4 regions of the Pseudoalteromonas sp. Z1A6 genome follow, and region 1 is predicted to be linked to each of the others. Evidence: predicted binding sites of a transcription regulator. Region 1 holds the regulator's gene; each other region holds the start of a gene.

Evidence for each region. The regulator FliA, encoded in region 1, starts transcription of late flagellar genes. The targets are predictions, from matches to a motif close to CTAAAGNTNNNNNNNNNNNNGCCGATA.
Region 2: the regulator FliA is predicted to act here: its motif matches at 2,724-2,750, upstream of pomA (flagellar motor protein PomA).
Region 3: the regulator FliA is predicted to act here: its motif matches at 1,585-1,611, upstream of GQR46_RS02080 (DUF5610 domain-containing protein).
Region 4: the regulator FliA is predicted to act here: its motif matches at 1,062-1,088, upstream of GQR46_RS16445 (VC2046/SO_2500 family protein).

Annotation. Positions count from the first base shown of each region.
Region 1 is NZ_WTKW01000012.1:17,904-22,126, forward strand. It holds gene GQR46_RS01525 (chemotaxis protein CheA) at 1-419, opposite strand, end outside; gene GQR46_RS01530 (protein phosphatase CheZ) at 435-1,208, opposite strand; gene cheY (chemotaxis response regulator CheY) at 1,226-1,609, opposite strand; gene GQR46_RS01540 (RNA polymerase sigma factor FliA) at 1,650-2,360, opposite strand; gene GQR46_RS01545 (MinD/ParA family protein) at 2,387-3,247, opposite strand; gene flhF (flagellar biosynthesis protein FlhF) at 3,240-4,223, opposite strand, start outside.
Region 2 is NZ_WTKW01000023.1:12,473-16,695, reverse strand. It holds gene GQR46_RS02875 (DNA topoisomerase III) at 1-263, opposite strand, end outside; gene GQR46_RS02870 (hypothetical protein) at 334-822, opposite strand; gene GQR46_RS02865 (flagellar motor protein MotB) at 974-1,894, opposite strand; gene pomA (flagellar motor protein PomA) at 1,897-2,664, opposite strand; gene GQR46_RS02855 (exodeoxyribonuclease VII small subunit) at 2,986-3,228, shown strand; gene ispA ((2E,6E)-farnesyl diphosphate synthase) at 3,231-4,118, shown strand.
Region 3 is NZ_WTKW01000017.1:1,137-5,359, forward strand. It holds gene murI (glutamate racemase) at 1-350, opposite strand, end outside; gene GQR46_RS02080 (DUF5610 domain-containing protein) at 416-1,555, opposite strand; gene trmA (tRNA (uridine(54)-C5)-methyltransferase TrmA) at 1,718-2,815, shown strand; gene GQR46_RS02090 (thiol:disulfide interchange protein DsbA/DsbL) at 2,882-3,520, opposite strand; gene GQR46_RS02095 (thiol:disulfide interchange protein DsbA/DsbL) at 3,537-4,160, opposite strand; gene GQR46_RS02100 (serine/threonine protein kinase) at 4,195-4,223, opposite strand, start outside.
Region 4 is NZ_WTKW01000329.1:188-4,397, forward strand. It holds gene GQR46_RS16430 (SprT family zinc-dependent metalloprotease) at 84-722, shown strand; tRNA gene GQR46_RS16435 (tRNA-Tyr) at 792-876, opposite strand; tRNA gene GQR46_RS16440 (tRNA-Tyr) at 926-1,010, opposite strand; gene GQR46_RS16445 (VC2046/SO_2500 family protein) at 1,123-1,650, shown strand; gene GQR46_RS16450 (DUF6172 family protein) at 1,830-2,132, shown strand; gene GQR46_RS16455 (diguanylate cyclase) at 2,326-3,243, shown strand; gene GQR46_RS16460 (YchJ family protein) at 3,318-3,797, opposite strand; gene GQR46_RS16465 (SulA-like leucine-rich domain-containing protein) at 3,836-4,210, opposite strand, start outside.

The sequences.
Region 1 (4,223 bases):
TCTGAAGCGACTCCGTTAAGCTCGGCTTCTGTTGGAGGTAGGCCCAAAATGTGGAGGGTTTGAAGTAACTCAGGATCTGCTGGTTCTGGCTTATCCCTATTTTGGATAGTCGCGAACATTTCATTAATGGTGTCGAGCGCTTGTAAAATAACATCCATTAACTCTGAATTGACCGTTCGCACGCCTTGACGTAGTAAATCAAATACGTTTTCAGCGCCGTGGCAAGCATCAACAAGTTCTGTCATAGCTAAAAAGCCTGCACCACCTTTTACAGTGTGAAAGCCTCTAAATATGGCATTTAGTAACTCGGTATCTTCTGGATTATTTTCCAGTTCAACTAACTGTTCAGATAAAAGCTCTAGGATTTCTCCTGCCTCTACAAGAAAGTCTTGTAAAATATCTTCATCGACTTCAAACATGCAGTTACTCTCCTCTTAGAAGCCCAAACTTGATAAAAGATCATCGACTTCATCTTGATCAGATACAACATCATTACGCGATTCTTTATCAATAATAGGGCCTTCAGGACCTGCTAAAGTTTGTGTGGCAACTGGTTCTTTTATTTTTTGTTGTTCTACTTTATTCGCTGTGTTGTCACTGTCATCTCGTTCAGCAAACGCTGTTAAAAGATGAAGTAAGCTTTCTTCTACTTCTCTAACAAGTTCTATAACACGGCGAATAACTTGACCTGTTAAGTCTTGATAGTCTTGAGCCATTAGTACATTTGTCATTAAGCTTTGAAGCTCATCCGTTTTATGATGAGAGTTATTCATAAACTCATCGATACTATGGCAAAGTTGTTTAAACTCACCAAGCTCAATCTCCCGGCTCATTAAACGATCCCATGTCGGTTTGATATGAGATATTTCATCTGCAAGTTGCTGAGCTATAGGTAAACTAGCCTCAACAGCATCCATTGTTTTATTAGCCGCATTTTCTGTCATTTCTATAACATAATTAAGCCGCTTTTTAGCATCTGGAATCGCATCTGTCGTTATGTTAGTTAAGCGAGTATCAAGCTCAAAGCTTTTAAGTGCTTCGTGCAGTTGACGAGTCAACTTCCCAACTTCAGCAAATAATTTAGACTGCTCTTGCGAAGCTGTCTCTAAAATCAACTGATTAGCTTTATCTTGCTCATCGTTTTCTAAATAAATGACGAGTTGACGAGCTTGTTCTAACGTTATTTGAGGCGCAGCTGGTGCTGACATAAGCCTCTCCCCCATCATTAGCCTAAGCGTTCAAATACTTTTTCTAATTTAGTTTTTAATGTTCCAGCCGTAAATGGCTTAACAATATAACCATTAACGCCAGCTTGCGCTGCAGCAATTATTTGTTCTTTTTTAGCTTCTGCCGTTACCATCAATACAGGGATATGTTTTAACTTATCATCTGCACGAATTGCTCTTAGAAGGTCAATACCTTGCATTCCCGGCATATTCCAATCTGTAACCACAAAATCAAATACTTGATTTTGTAACATAGGCAGAGCTGTAGACCCGTCATCAGCTTCTTGAACGTTAGTGAAACCTAAGTCACGTAATAGGTTTTTTATAATTCGTCTCATCGTTGAAAAATCATCAACTACAAGAATTTTCATGTTTTTATCCAAAACATCCCCCAGTGAGGTATTAACCTTAGTTTACTTACTACTAGTTTATCCAGTCATTGATTTTAGCTTTAAGCTTAATCATCGCCTGACCATGTATCTGACTTACACGCGATTCACTTACATCGAGTATATGTCCTATTTCTTTTAAATTCATTTCATCGTTATAGTATAAAGAAAGTACCATTGCATCACGCTCTGGTAATGACTTTATTGCATTTAGCAAAGACTCATTAAACCGATCATTTTTAACATTATTAAAAGGTTTGTCTAGCGCTAAATCTTGGCCTACGGGAGTAATAACATCCTCATCTACACCAAGGTCTTCTATACCTAATACTTTACTGGTATTAACATCATTTAAAATATGATGGTACTCATTGAGTGAAATTTCAAGTTTTTCAGCAACTTCTGTATCTGTTGGTTCGCGATTCAGACTGCTTTCGAGCCCAGTAATTGCTTCTGCAACTTGTCGGCTTTTACGGTGTACTGAACGAGGAGCCCAATCACCACGGCGCATTTCATCAAGCATAGCCCCGCGAATACGAATACCGGCGAAGGTTTCAAAGCTTGCGCCTTTTGTTGCATCAAAGTTTTTTGAAGCTTCTATTAAACCTATCATTCCTGATTGAATTAAATCATCAAGCTGAACGCTAGGTGGTAATCGAGCAATTAGATGACATGCCACTTTTTTAACAAGTGATGCATGTTTCTCAACAATCACATTTAAGTTTTGTGTTGATTGATATCCCATAGCTCTATTCACCAATGTTGTCATAATTAGCCGTTTACTAGTTTCTCAATGAAAAACTCTAAATGCCCAGATGGTTGATTTGGTATTGGCCATTTAACTGCTTTTGTCGCCAGCGCTTTAAACGCGAGAGCGGCTGGCGAACTTGGAAAGAGCTCAACAATCACCTTTTGGCGACGTGTTGCTTTGCGCATATTTTCGTCATAAGGAACCGTTGCTACTAGCTCCATTGAAACATCTAAAAAGCGATCGGTAACTTTAGATAGTTTTGCAAACAATTCAGTGCCTTCACGCATACTGCGGACCATATTGGCAACAATTTTGAACTTATAAACACCGTGCTCGCGGCTTAATACTTTAATAAGTGCGTAAGCATCGGTTATTGATGTTGGTTCATCGCACACTACAACCATTACATCTTGTGCTGCTCGTGAGAAGCTTAGCACCATGTCTGAAATACCAGCGGCTGTATCTACAATTAAAATATCAAATTCGGTATTCAATTCGCTAAATGCACGAATTAGCCCGGCATGCTCAGATGGCGATAATTCAACCATACTTTGCGAGCCCGATGTAGCAGGTACAATTTTAATACCAGCAGGCCCTTCAACTAAAATCTCGTCAAGCTCACATTCACCTGACAAAACGTGTGATAAATTGCGCTCTACACGTAAACCAAGCATCACATCACAGTTTGCTAAACCTAGGTCAGCATCCAGCACTAATACTCTATTACCTTGTTGCCCTAGTGCAATAGCGGTATTTAGAGAAACATTTGTTTTCCCCACCCCACCTTTACCACCGGTTACAGCGATAACTTTTACGCCGTTGTTATTGTTTTGACTCATTTTGCGCAGGCCGCTTGCTTGATCTAATACTGTGTTAATCATACATCCCTACTGTACTTGGCGCCACTGCTTGGTGCCTTGAATGTTGTGCTTTTGTTCTTTTTAAATATAACTGCTCAGCCTTTTTCACTAGTTTTTCAGCATTTGCAACACGAATATCTTCTGGCACTCGTTGACCGTTAGTAAGATACCCTATTGGAAGGCGATTTTGAATCGCAATACTAATAATCTCACCCAAACTTAATGATTCATCTAACTTAGTGAAAATACAACCACTTAACTGTACTTTTTTAAAGTGACGTACTGTTTCTTGTAATACATTAATTTGTGCCGTCGCGCTTAGTACTAAGTAGCTGCGAATATCCACACGTTGGTTACGCATTAACGTGTTTAACTGCTCAGTTAAACGTAAATCTCGCTGACTCATACCTGCTGTATCAATTAATACTAGACGTTTATTTCGTAAATGATATAAAACTTCAGCTAATTCATTAGCATCTTTAACTTGCTTTACACCACAACCAATAATACGGCCGTAAGTAGCAAGCTGTTCATAAGCACCAATTCTGTATGTATCAGTGGTTATTAAGGCCACTTTATCAGCGCCATATTTTTGTGCGCCTAACGCTGCAAGCTTAGCAACTGTTGTTGTTTTACCAACACCTGTTGGACCCACTAACGCATATACACCACCTTGGCGAAGTATTTCATTATTGGTTGTTTGCATTTGATCTTCGACCATCGTTAACAACGCTTTCCAGCCTTGCTTACGAGATACATCATCAGGTACAAAACATGCCATTTGTTGCGCTACTTCTTTATCAATACCCATACCGACTAAGCGGTCAACCATGCAAGCGCGTGTTGGATCGCGACGCGCCATATCTTGCTGCATTAAGCCCGATACTTGATGCTCAAGCAATTGACGAATTGCGTTCATTTCTTCACGCATTGTTGTCATTTCTTCGCTTTCATTATTGGGTGTTTGTTGGCGAGCAGTTACTGGACTATCTAAATC
Region 2 (4,223 bases), on a different contig from region 1:
AAAACAGTGAGCTGTTTGCGAGTTTTGGTTTTGGCTTTTAACTTCCACTGTTCAGGTATTATAGGTAAGTGTTCAAACTGCCACTTTTTAAAGCGCTCATCGTAATCATCGGGTTCTGCTTGTTCTAGCAAATGTCCAATACACCACGACACACAATCGCCATTAGCGACTTCTATATAACCATCATATTTTTTATGTGGTTTTGGTAACGCATCAGCAATAGCGCGTCCAAGTGAAGGTTTTTCTGCAATGTAGAGTTTCATAGCCTGCTCATCACTGTTTATATAAACAGTAGTCTAGCACAGCTATTTTAAAGGAGGGAACTTTTTGTAACTATTGGCTAGCTGGGCTTTTTTTGTCTTTTGTTAAAATATAAATAAGCGGAAGATAACAAACAACAACGGTGCCTATATTAATAAATGGCAATAAGGTTTTATAAATGTATGTACTATAAGAAAGATCCCATAAATGGCGGTCGACTAATCTAAATAGCTGTAAAATTGGTGCCATAATAACAACCAATTGACCTAATACGCATTGCCATAAATAAACCTTATCTTTTAAACCCAGATATGCGATGAGTGCCATCCAAGCAATATCATTAAAGGCCCAAACAAGGTATCGATAAACATAAATCCCATTATCAAACTCTTTCAAGTAAGGATGAATAATGGTTCCATATAAAAAAAAAGCGGCTGTAATTAAAGCGAAACGCAGGGCCAAATAATCTTTTCTAAAATAAAAGATGAAAATAGCAGGGCTTAAAATAAACACCCAACTAGTATCTAATATCAATATAGTCTTTAAAAACCATTCAGGCATTAGAGTTAATCAAGTTTTTTTTCATCATCGTCATTACCACCGCCATTTCCTGGCATATGACTAAACTTATCGACCTTTTTCATAAACTATTCCGTTACATTTGTTAAAGAAAGCATACTTTATGATAAATAAGTGTGTTTGCCAATAAAAGTTATCTTACATCTATAGGAGCTGACTCTTTTGCTTTACCTTGTAATATAGATATTTCTACTCGGCGATTCCTGCGGCGATCTTCATCGGTGTCATTCGGTACAAGTGGTCGTGTTTCAGCTCGACCAACCACCATCATTCGGGTTTTATCAAATCCTTGGACTTTTTGCAGTTCACTTGCAACGGCTACAGCACGCTTTGATGATAGGTCCCAATTATTAATATATAACTCATTCGATACCTGAAAATCATCTGTATGGCCAGATACTGTTATTTCACCGGGTACATCTTTTAACAGCACACCGATATCTTGAATTATAGGTTTAAACTTAGGTTGTAAAAATGCACTACCTGAAGGAAATGAACCATTCTCTCTAATGCGAATAATTATTTGCTGCCCTAAAGACTCAAGCTCAATTGCGCCATCGATTATTTGCTTTTCAAGCTGCTGCGCTATCTTTTTAACAAGCTCGTTAGTTTGCTCCTGATCGGCTGCTGAAGTTGCTTGCTCAGAAGATTCTTCTTGTGAGGTACTACGAGATTCGCCACCGCGTTTATCCCCGCGCTGTTCTTGCCTGCCGCCTGCTGAGCTTTCATCGCCAGCCTGAAACTCTAACATTTGTTGAGTCATTTCGACTGTTTGCTGCTGAATGGTTTCTATTGGGGTTGGCTCTGGTTTACCTGGGGTAAACTCCATGGCAATAACAGAGGTCCCTTTAGGGATGTCTTTTACTTCAATTTTATTCTGCACACCAAAAGCAAACTTCATAGAGCCCGCAATTTGTTTAAACTTAAGTACATCCATTTCTGAAAACGCGAGCAAGAGTACAAAAAAGCACATTAACAGTGACATTAAATCGGCAAACGTTCCCATCCATGCAGGTAGACCTGGTGGTGGACATTTGCACTCTTGATCAGACATAGTTACTCCTCGGTATCTACTTTACGTTTAGATTCAGCTAAGTAATTTTTCAAAATACCTTCGATTACTTTTGGATTTTGACCATCTTGTATACCTAAAATAGCATCCAAAATTAAACGCTGATTCATCGCTTCCTCGTCTTTACGCAGTTCAAGTTTTACCTGAATAGGAATTGCCACAACATTGGCTAAAAACGCGCCATATAAAGTTGTTAATAGTGCTACTGCCATTGCCGGACCAATTGCCTTTGGGTCATCCATGTTAGACAACATTGCAACCAAACCAATTAGAGTACCAATCATGCCCATTGCAGGCCCTATATCAGCTAACGACTTAAATAAACCCGCGCCCAATTCATGGCGAGTCGTAGTTAGAGAAATATCTTTTTGAAGTGTAGCGCGAACTACATCTGCATCATGGCCATCAACGAGCATATCGACGCCTTTGCGCATAAAGGGGTTTGGAATTTCAGCTTCTTCGAGTGCTAAAAAACCGCCTTTACGAGCTGAATCCGCAAGTTCTACTGCTTTTTCGATAAGTATTTCTGGCGTTTCGATTTTAAACATAAACGCTTTGGCAACAACTTTACCTATCCCCAAAAATTGCGACATGGTGAAGTTTGATAAAACAATAAAGAGTGAACCACCAAATACAATAACCACAGACGGGGTATTGTAAAACATAGCCATTTCACCGCTACTACTCATAAACATAGACATGACAATTAAGCCAATTGCGCCTAGGATCCCAATTATGGTTGCTAAATCCACATTTCCTCCAGAAGTTTCATGCTTAATGGCCTTATCATAAATTTTTATTATTAACTGCTTATCGGCAACATATTGAATTGCTTAAGCCATTTTTATAAATAAACATAAAAAGCAGCCTTTAGCACTATCTTAGATCAAGTTATAAGGGCTACCTAACTATCAATTGATTTATTAAACCAACAGACCGCTATTAAGGCTTTATTAATGCACTTGAAATATAATTTAACGTTATAAAGGTAAAAAACCAATATCATCCTTTGACCTAGTTTAGCATTCCCCCTAAAATTGACCCCTAAATTTATTATGTAAGCTGAAATAAAGATGGCGACTAAAAAACCTGAAAACTTAAGTTTCGAACAAGCACTAGAAGAATTATCTACAATCGTTAGTGACATGGAACAAGGTGACTTATCGCTTGAGCAATCGTTAAAGCAATTTGAGCGTGGAATTGCATTAGCAAGTGCTTCATCAGGGAAATTACAGCAAGCAGAACAAAAAGTATCAGTTTTGATGGGGAATGGCGAAAAGTCAGTACTTACAAATTTTGATAATGATATGGAATAGCTGTGAGCATAAAAAATCATATTGAACGTGCTCAAAAAGATGTAGTAGCGACCTTACAGCAGCATTTTAATCAGCCTCTCGATACAGAAGAAACGGTAAAGAACGCCACCCAGTATGGATTATTTAATGGCGGTAAAAGATTACGTCCATTTTTAGTTTATGCCACAGGTAAAATGCTCGGCGCAAACCATCAAGACTTAAACGTACTTGCTGCTGCAATTGAGTGTATTCATAGCTATTCGTTAGTCCATGATGACTTACCAGCAATGGATGATGACGACTTACGCCGCGGACGCCCTACTTGTCATATAGAGTTTGGCGAGGCAAATGCAATTTTAGCCGGTGATGCTCTTCAAACTCTTGCTTTTGAGCTTATTGCGAATCACAAATTTGAATGCTCATCACAAACACAAGTAAAAATGATTGCTACACTTGCCCACGCATCAGGCCTTCAGGGTATGGTTGGCGGACAAGGCCTTGATATAGCAGCAACTGATAAAGTAATTACCGTACAAGAGCTTGAGCGAATACATAAGCTAAAAACCGGGGCTCTAATTAATTGCGCAATTACACTTGGTGCACTGTGCAGTGAAAAGGCTGATCAACAAACCTTAGAAAATTTAAGTGTTTTTGGGTATGCTATAGGGCTAGCATTTCAAGTACACGACGACATTTTAGATGTTGAAGGCGATACAGTTATTTTAGGAAAGCCACAAGGCTCCGATATTGCCGCGAATAAAGCGACATATCCGGCGTTATTAGGTATGCTAGGCGCTAAAGAAAAGGCGCAAAATTTAATACAACAAGCCCATGAAGCGTTAGCAAATATAGATGCTGACACAACACTTCTTGCGTCGCTAGCAAATTACCTAATTGAGCGTGACCACTAATTTTTGCTCATACGTATTGCAATTAGCACTGACATTATTACTCAACATTAATTATTCGTAAAAGCTTTGGATTAATTAATGTTAGCGAAGGATATATATAAAACC
Region 3 (4,223 bases), on a different contig from region 1:
GTGGCTAATAAGCCAATATGATTTGAACGTGTTAACTCTGCCGCAGGCTTTATTGCTGGCACAACACCTACTATAGGAATATCTGTCATTTGGCGAACAGCGCTAAGTGCAGATGTAGAAGCGGTATTACACGCTATTACAATTAAATCAACGTTAAGCGTATTAGCTTTGATGAAATGAATAAGTGAGCATAATCGGTTAATGATTGTTTTTTGGGATTGAGCACCATAAGGTAGTAATGCATTATCCATAAAATAACTGTACTGAGCATTGGGGATACTTTGCTTTATATGCTCAAGTACAGTAGTTCCACCAATACCTGAATCAAAGACCATTATATGCGCTGACAAACTACCGTTCCCACTTTACTTTAAGAACGGCAGTTTGCCATGAGGTATTTATAAAAGAAAGTAGTTTAACTTTGCGTGGTTTCTAAATCAGCAAGCTCGTCGGCTGCCGAATTTAACTGATTAAGATTTTCGAACATAGACTTTGTGTAATCCACTAACTTATCTATTTGCTCCTGATCTTGATTTAACCATTGGAGAATGCCAGCTAGCTGATTTTGTAATCCAAGCTCACCCGCTTTTTCAAAAGCATTTTTAAGGTCATCATTAAAAGGAGCTAAACCTTCCGCTACTCGTTTTTCTGGTGCTGGTCTATATTCTTCATAGCTTTTAACTGTTGCTATTGTTTTTGTTTGGCGTAAATCCATAGAAAAAGCCACCAGCTGATCGCTGTCTAAACTCAGCTCTTGCGCTTGTTCAAATGCTTCATCTAAATCACCACCAAAAAAGGTTTTACTTAAATCTTGTAAGTCTTCCATCATTGCATTAATAGCTTCTTGCTCTTGCTCATTTAAGTCACCATTAACCGACATCGAAAATGATACCTGTCGAGATTGCGATGATGAGCTTGCAAACGACTCGCTATTACTGTTTTGCTGATAGCCACTTGCCGACTGAGATTCAAATGCATCTGCAAAGCTAATACTTACCTCGTCACCCTCTGCGGTGGTAAATTTATACTCTGCATTACTCGTCATACTGACATATTGAGCCTGGCTTATATTTACGCTGGCAGGTTGTGGGTTAAATAACGACTCTTCAAACTTATCGAGCCCATTGTAAATTCCCTCTTTGGACTTATTAATCCCCTCTTCCATGTCATCATTAAATACACCTGTACCTTTGAGTTCATCAACAGCGTCGTCAATCCCTATTTGGACTCCTTTGCGCGCGTCGCCTAACATATCTTTGAGCTTTTCGTCATCAGCGCCATTAGCTTTTGCTTTATTAACAGCACTACTTACAAAATCGAGTACGTTTTTTACTATTTCATCAAAATCAAATAGTGGTTTATCTGCTTTTTTTTCTGCGATAGGCAATCCAAGCTGCTCAGCCATTTTATCGCCAAGCACCTTTGCGGCCAACTCTCGGCCTCGTTGTTGATAGCTATCTTGAGGAGACGTAATTGTAGGTTGCTGTATATCAGCTTTATTATTGAATTTATTGATGTTGTTGTTTGGCGTAAAGCCATAATTACCTATTTTCATGATTCGTCTCCTAAGCGTGCGTAGTTTATTATCGGCTATAACAACAAAAACTAAAGTACAATGTTCAATAAAACAGCATAAATGCTAGCCAAAACTAGACAAATACGCAGCGCTCCCTACAATAGCGCCGATAAACAGATCTTAGATAAGGTAGTAGCGTTAATGGCAGTTATTAAAATAGATACCACACAGTACCAAACGCAGTTAAGTGAAAAAGAGCAGCGTATTAGTGCACAGTTCCAACGTTTTGGTGTGGAGCAACTAGAAGTATTTAGCTCAGAGCCAACTAACTACCGCCAACGTGCTGAATTTAGAGTATGGCACGACGGTGACGATCTGTTTCACATTATGTTTGATCAACAAACAAAAGAAAAAATCCGTGTTGATACATTTGATCCAGCAGCGCCTCTAGTTGGTGAAATAATGCAGGTGATGATTGAGCATCTTAAGCCTTGTGAAATATTACGTCGTAAGTTATTTCAAATCGATTACCTATCCACTCTAAGTGGTGAAATTTTAGTAAGCTTGCTTTATCACAAACCACTTGATGATGAATGGTTAAGTGAAATTAAAGCGCTTAAAGAAAAACTAAGCAGTAAATACAAAATTGACTTTATCGGCCGTGCTCGCAAACAAAAAGAAGTGCTGGGTGATGACTTTGTAACTGAGCGTTTAACAGTTAATGGTCAAGAGCTTATTTATCAACAAGTAGAAAATAGCTTTACTCAGCCTAATGCAAAAGTAAATATTAATATGCTGGAGTGGGCGCAAGATTTATGTAAACCACTTAAAAATGATTTATTAGAACTGTATTGCGGTAACGGTAACTTTTCAATTGCGTTAGCGGGCTGTTTTAATAAAGTATTAGCAACAGAAATATCAAAATCATCTGTTCATTCTGCTCAATACAATATTGCTAAAAATAACGTAGAGAACTTAGATATTATTCGTATGTCTAGTGAAGAGTTTACTCAAGCAATGAATGGCGAGCGTACTTTCTCTCGTTTAGACGGTATTGACCTTAAAAGCTATGACTGCCAAACCATATTAGTTGATCCACCGCGCGCGGGCATGGATGAATTAACGTGTAACTTAGTAGCTAACTACGAAAGCATAATTTATATATCGTGTAATCCTGAAACCCTTGAGCGTGACCTTGATCACCTAACACGTACGCACAACGTTAAGCGCTTTGCTATATTTGATCAGTTCCCATATACACATCACATTGAGTCGGGTGTTTTCTTGCAGCGCAAATAAATACGCTCAGTAAACGTTACCCATAAAAAAAGCTCCTTGTAGGAGCTTTTTTAGTTTTAGCTAAACTTACTTGTTAGCTAAGTAATTAATCAGTTTGCTAATATCTTCTGGTTCAGTAATACCCGACTCACGACCTAGGTTTAATTTATACTTACCATTTACAATAAATGTAGGTACGCCACGTAGTGCGCCTTTTTCTTTAAAGTAGTCTTGATCGCGTTTCATTTTAGAGCTCAGCGTACGTACCGAGAAGCTTTTAAACAGCTTATCAAACTTATCGCCATCAACGCCCTGCGCTACAAATATATCTTTTACATCTGCAAGCTCATTAAAACTAGCGCGCTTTGTATGAATATGATTAAAGATTGCAGAGACAATTTTATCTTTTTGCGGAAGCACTTCTGCAGTAGCGAGTGCTTGGCTCATCATCTGTTGGTTTTCTGGGTCGCGTACACCTACAAAATCAACATGGCTCTTTTTAAATTTAACGTTTTTATCAAGCTTAGGCTTAAACTCACCAATTAGTGCTTCCATGTTATTACATGCAGGGCAGTAAAATGAGAAAAACTCTTTAATTTCTGGCTTTTTTGTTGCGCGCTCAGAAACAACGTCGTAATGCACGCCTTCTTCATACGTTGCTGCAAAGCTTGTTGCCGCCATAGGAAGTAGTACTGCAAGCAAACCTGCTTTAACTAATTTAATCATTATTATGCTCCGAAATTTATAGTGCTAATAAAAACGCTACTAACTCATCAAGTTCTTTTTGATTTTTGATGGTGTTGAGGTTTATTTTATATTTATCGTTAACAATAAAAGTAGGTACACCTGTAAGTGCGCCTAATTTTGAATATTTATTTTGTTTGTTTTGCATTGCTTGCTCAGCCGAAATAACTGGCATGCTTGCAATTTCTTGATCAAACGTTGCGCTATCAATACCGTTTACTTCAAGTAATTTTTTAACGTCTTTCATTTCAGTTAAAGGAGCACGCTGAACATGAATACTTTTAAAAATTTGATCGCTAATACTCTGCGCCTGACCATGCTGCTTAGCAATTAAGTAGGCAAAGCTTAAATTACTTTGTGCTTGTGGCGACACGCCACCTAAAAAGTTCACGTGGTTTTTAATAAACTCCGCGCCTTCTGGCAAGCCTTGTTCAATTGCTTTTGCTACTGGTTCAAACTTAAAGCAATGTGGACAGTAAAATGAGAAAAACTCGGTTACTTGTGGTGATGTACTTTTGTCTACATCAATAACAGTGTATTGATTATCAACTTCAAACTGTGCAGCAAGTGCTGCAAATGGTAAACATAAAAGTAATAAACTCAGTTTTAATTTTTTAAGCATTTGTATCTCGTTGTACTTGTCTTTAAATAAAATATTACGGCAATAACTTTAACGGTGCTTCTT
Region 4 (4,210 bases), on a different contig from region 1:
TTATATAAACGGATGCAATATTTAGAGTTTAGGTCGTGTTTGAATATCAACTAAAAAAGAGTACTAGACGCAAAACAGTCGCAATAAAAGTGCATAGTCAAAAGGTAACTGTGTATGCGCCACATTTTGTCGCAAAAAAACACATTGATACTTGGTTATTTGACAAACAAGAGTGGGTTGCAGAACAATTAAAAAAACAATTGTCAATTGATGACACTAAGCAGTACCCTTTTGAATCTAAAAAAATAAGTGTTTTTTCAGAAACTATTTATTTGAAATTGGACTCAGGCCAAGATTCCAAAGTAACCCCGTATGATGACCACTTACTTATTACAATATCTCCTCGAGTTAAAAACACTAATCAAAAGTATCGACAGCTATTAGAGACTTATTTAAAAGAGCAGCTTATTGCTTACATAGAAATGCGTTTAGCGTATTTCTGTACTCAAATGGGTGAAGAGTTGCCAAATGATTTAAAAATAGGTGTTTATAAACGAAAGTGGGGGAGTTGTAATAGCAAGCGAGAACTCACTTTTAATTTACATCTTATAGGTGCTCCTTACCACGCTATAGATTATGTGATTGTTCATGAGCTTGCCCATTTAAAGTATTTAAATCATAGCAAAGCTTTTTGGCAGCGAGTAGAGGCGTTTTTCCCCGATTACAAAACATCATCTAATTGGTTAAAACAAAATGGTATGAGTTTACAGTGGGTGTTTTGATGTTACTGAATATAGGAATATAGGAATATAGGAATATAGGAATATAGGAATATAGGAATAGTAGAGAAGTGGTGGAGGGAGCTGGATTCGAACCAGCGAAGGCTGAGCCGTCAGATTTACAGTCTGATCCCTTTGGCCGCTCGGGAACCCCTCCACACTAATTTTATTGCATTTGGCCCCACTTAACTTAGCGGTAAGAAAAGTGGTGGAGGGAGCTGGATTCGAACCAGCGAAGGCTGAGCCGTCAGATTTACAGTCTGATCCCTTTGGCCGCTCGGGAACCCCTCCAATGCAACGGCGCTGATAATAGCAAATTGCGTATTTAAGTAAAGAAAAAAGCTAAAGAAAATTGAAATAAAGCCGATAAATATCTATCAGTTACCACAATCGGCTAAAGACTATGCAAATAGATGATTTGTTAATCACAGAGAGTCAGTTAAACAGTAGACTCAATAATAGTGTGCATGAAAATCGCCGTGGCGAATTTGCACTATTATTAGCGATGCTGTCACATGACGCACTCGACTTTAGTCAATTTCATTTACCAAAAACTGAAATAGATAATTTAGTTATAGAAGAAGAGGCGTTAAGAAAGCAATTTGGCGCAGGTCCAAAGCAACTTTTAGCCCCTGATGAATATAATATGTTGGTTGGACAATTTAATGCATCATTAATATCTCAAGAAGGAGAGCACTGTGGTATGACAAGTATTAAGTTAAGACAATGCTTAAGCCCTGAACCACTTGCGATTAGAAATGATGATAAGCATATTCCACTTAATATAATAGATAACTGTGAGCTTGCCGTCAGAAGAAGAATTAAAAGCGAACAAACCCAACTAGCTAATCCCCCTATAGATGCAGCTGCTTTTTACGACAGCCTTAATAATGATGCATTACATCAACCACTTCAGCTCATTGCGGTGTGATATATGATTGTAATAATCACCAGTTAATATATGCTTTATAACGGGTCTGCTTTATATATTTGCTAATAATTGATTTAATGAAAAAAAAGCATCCAAAAATTAAATGCAATTGCTATAATGGCGTCAAATGGTATGACATGAAATGCCATTATCATTAAACCAAGGTAATTAGGAACGTAATGAAGAAAACATTCACGCTAAATCACGAGAAAATCAAATACCCTCGTATGGTTGATGCTGCAAAGCACGAAGTGAAAAAATATTTGAAAAGAGAGCGTAATAAAACGCTACCTGAAGATGCTGACTATTGGGCATTTGACTGTAAGTTTGGTAACACAGCTGAAGATGCGCAAGTTGTGCACGTTGCTGAATTAAGTAACCAAATTGGCGAAATTGAAAAGCAAGGTTTGACCTCTTTCTATGTAGAGATTTTAGCTCGACCTGCTCAACGTCAACAGTTAGATTTAGATGATGACGAATAACACTTAATTTAATTAAGTGTTCGAAGTTTTAAAATGAGCCCAAGTGGCTCATTTTTTGTTTTTATGCATTAAAGATTCACCATAAATCATTTTTATTAGTAACCAATAAGTAGAATTTTACTTTATTAACATTTGCATAACAAAATGTAGTGATATAGGGTGTGTTTAATAAAAAAAACAAAACAGTTGTACCATGCCAATAAATTACTCTGACCACCAATTGAAATTAAGCTTAAAGAGCTCTAAGGTACTTGTCGTTGACGATCAGCTATTAAGCTTAATTGTATTAAAAAAAATATTATCAGAGCATTTTAGTGTAACAACAACGAGCTGTGGTGAGGATGCGATTGAAATTTGTAAACATAATCCGCCAGATATAATACTACTCGATATTAATATGGAAGGAATGAGTGGTATTGAAACATGTCTAAAATTAAAAAATATATCTGAAACACAAGATATCCCCGTTATTTTTGTAACCTCATCTGAAAATCAAGAAGAAGAGTGCTGGGAAGCCGGAGCTGTAGATTTTATAAAGAAACCAACTAACTCGGAAACTTTATATAGAAGAGTGCGCGCCCATATTACGATGAAACTTCAACATGACTTACTCAATCAAAAAGTATTTCTAGATGATTTAACAAAGGTATTCAATCGTCGTTATTTTGATGCGCATTTTTCTAAAATGGAACGAAGCGCCTTACGAGAAAAAGTCGACTATGCACTATTACTCATCGATATAGACTACTTTAAGCAATACAACGATCTTTATGGTCATGTGCAAGGCGATACGGTTTTAAACCTTGTTGCACAAACTATTACTAATAGTTTGCAAAGGCCAACCGATTTTGTTGCGCGTTACGGCGGCGAAGAGTTTGTAGTTGTTTTACCGCATACAAGCACTGAAGGTGCGATTTGTGTTGCTGATAAAATTAAACAAAATGTGGTCGATTTAGGAATATTACACAGATATTCAGAATATGACTTTGTGACTATTAGTATTGGCGGTGCAACCCTACAACCGTACGTAAATAACAAAAACACCTTGCAGATCGCAGATGAAAAAATGTATGAGTCCAAAATGCAAGGTCGTAACCAAGTGTGTTTTTAAGTTTAGCTAGCTAATAAATCACTTTGCCACTTAAAAACACCTTGTAGGTGATAAATATTAAATAAGATTATTTATTACACGCTATGACATTTTTTGTACTTTTTATTGCTACCACATGGGCAGTCATCATTTCTGCCCACTTTAATATCTTCAACAGGATATATAGTGCCATCTAAATAACGCCATTGAGTGTTTTCTTTAATAAACTGCGATTTTTCGTGGAGCTCACAAAATAAGTTTTGATAAAAATATTGGGCTTTAAATTCTACAGTGCCGGTATCTCCATCATGGCTTGACCCAATTACATCAAGATTTATAAATCGACAGCTGTTAGCAAAATCATTGATTTCTTTAACCGGATTTTCAGCTTGTTTTTCTTTTGCGTAGGTTTGATAAACATATTCTGCATTTTTAATAACATAAGCACTGAATCGTGAGCGCATAAGTTGTTCAGGAGAATCAGCTTGCTTAACAGATAAGTGAAGCGGCTCGCAGCAATCAGCATAATTGTGCCCACTGCTGCAAAAACATAATGTGGTATTGAGTGAAGTCATAATAATAATACAAAGTCTAAAACATTAGTTTAACAAGCTTATTGGGCGAGTGATATCTCTGTTGTTTGAGACTTTTTAGTAAAACAGTATAGTTTTGTATTCGTTTTACTTAAATCGAACGATAAATTCGTAAGTAGTTGGTTATTAACTATATCGGTCCAGGTAATTACCGCTGCAAAGTTTCCGTTATGTAATGCAGAATTTAATACATACTCTAAATTTACTAGGTGCTTCTGTCTAATAACAAGTAATTTACTTGTATCAATAGAGCATGAGTCAAGTAAAGCTTTGCTAGGTACGTGATCTGGAGCAATTAGTAACGTCCATGCATTAGAGCTATTGTATTGGTGTAATACTTTTAAAAGCTCAAAGGTCGCTGAAATTTCATCTTCAATTTGAATCAAATTCACGCA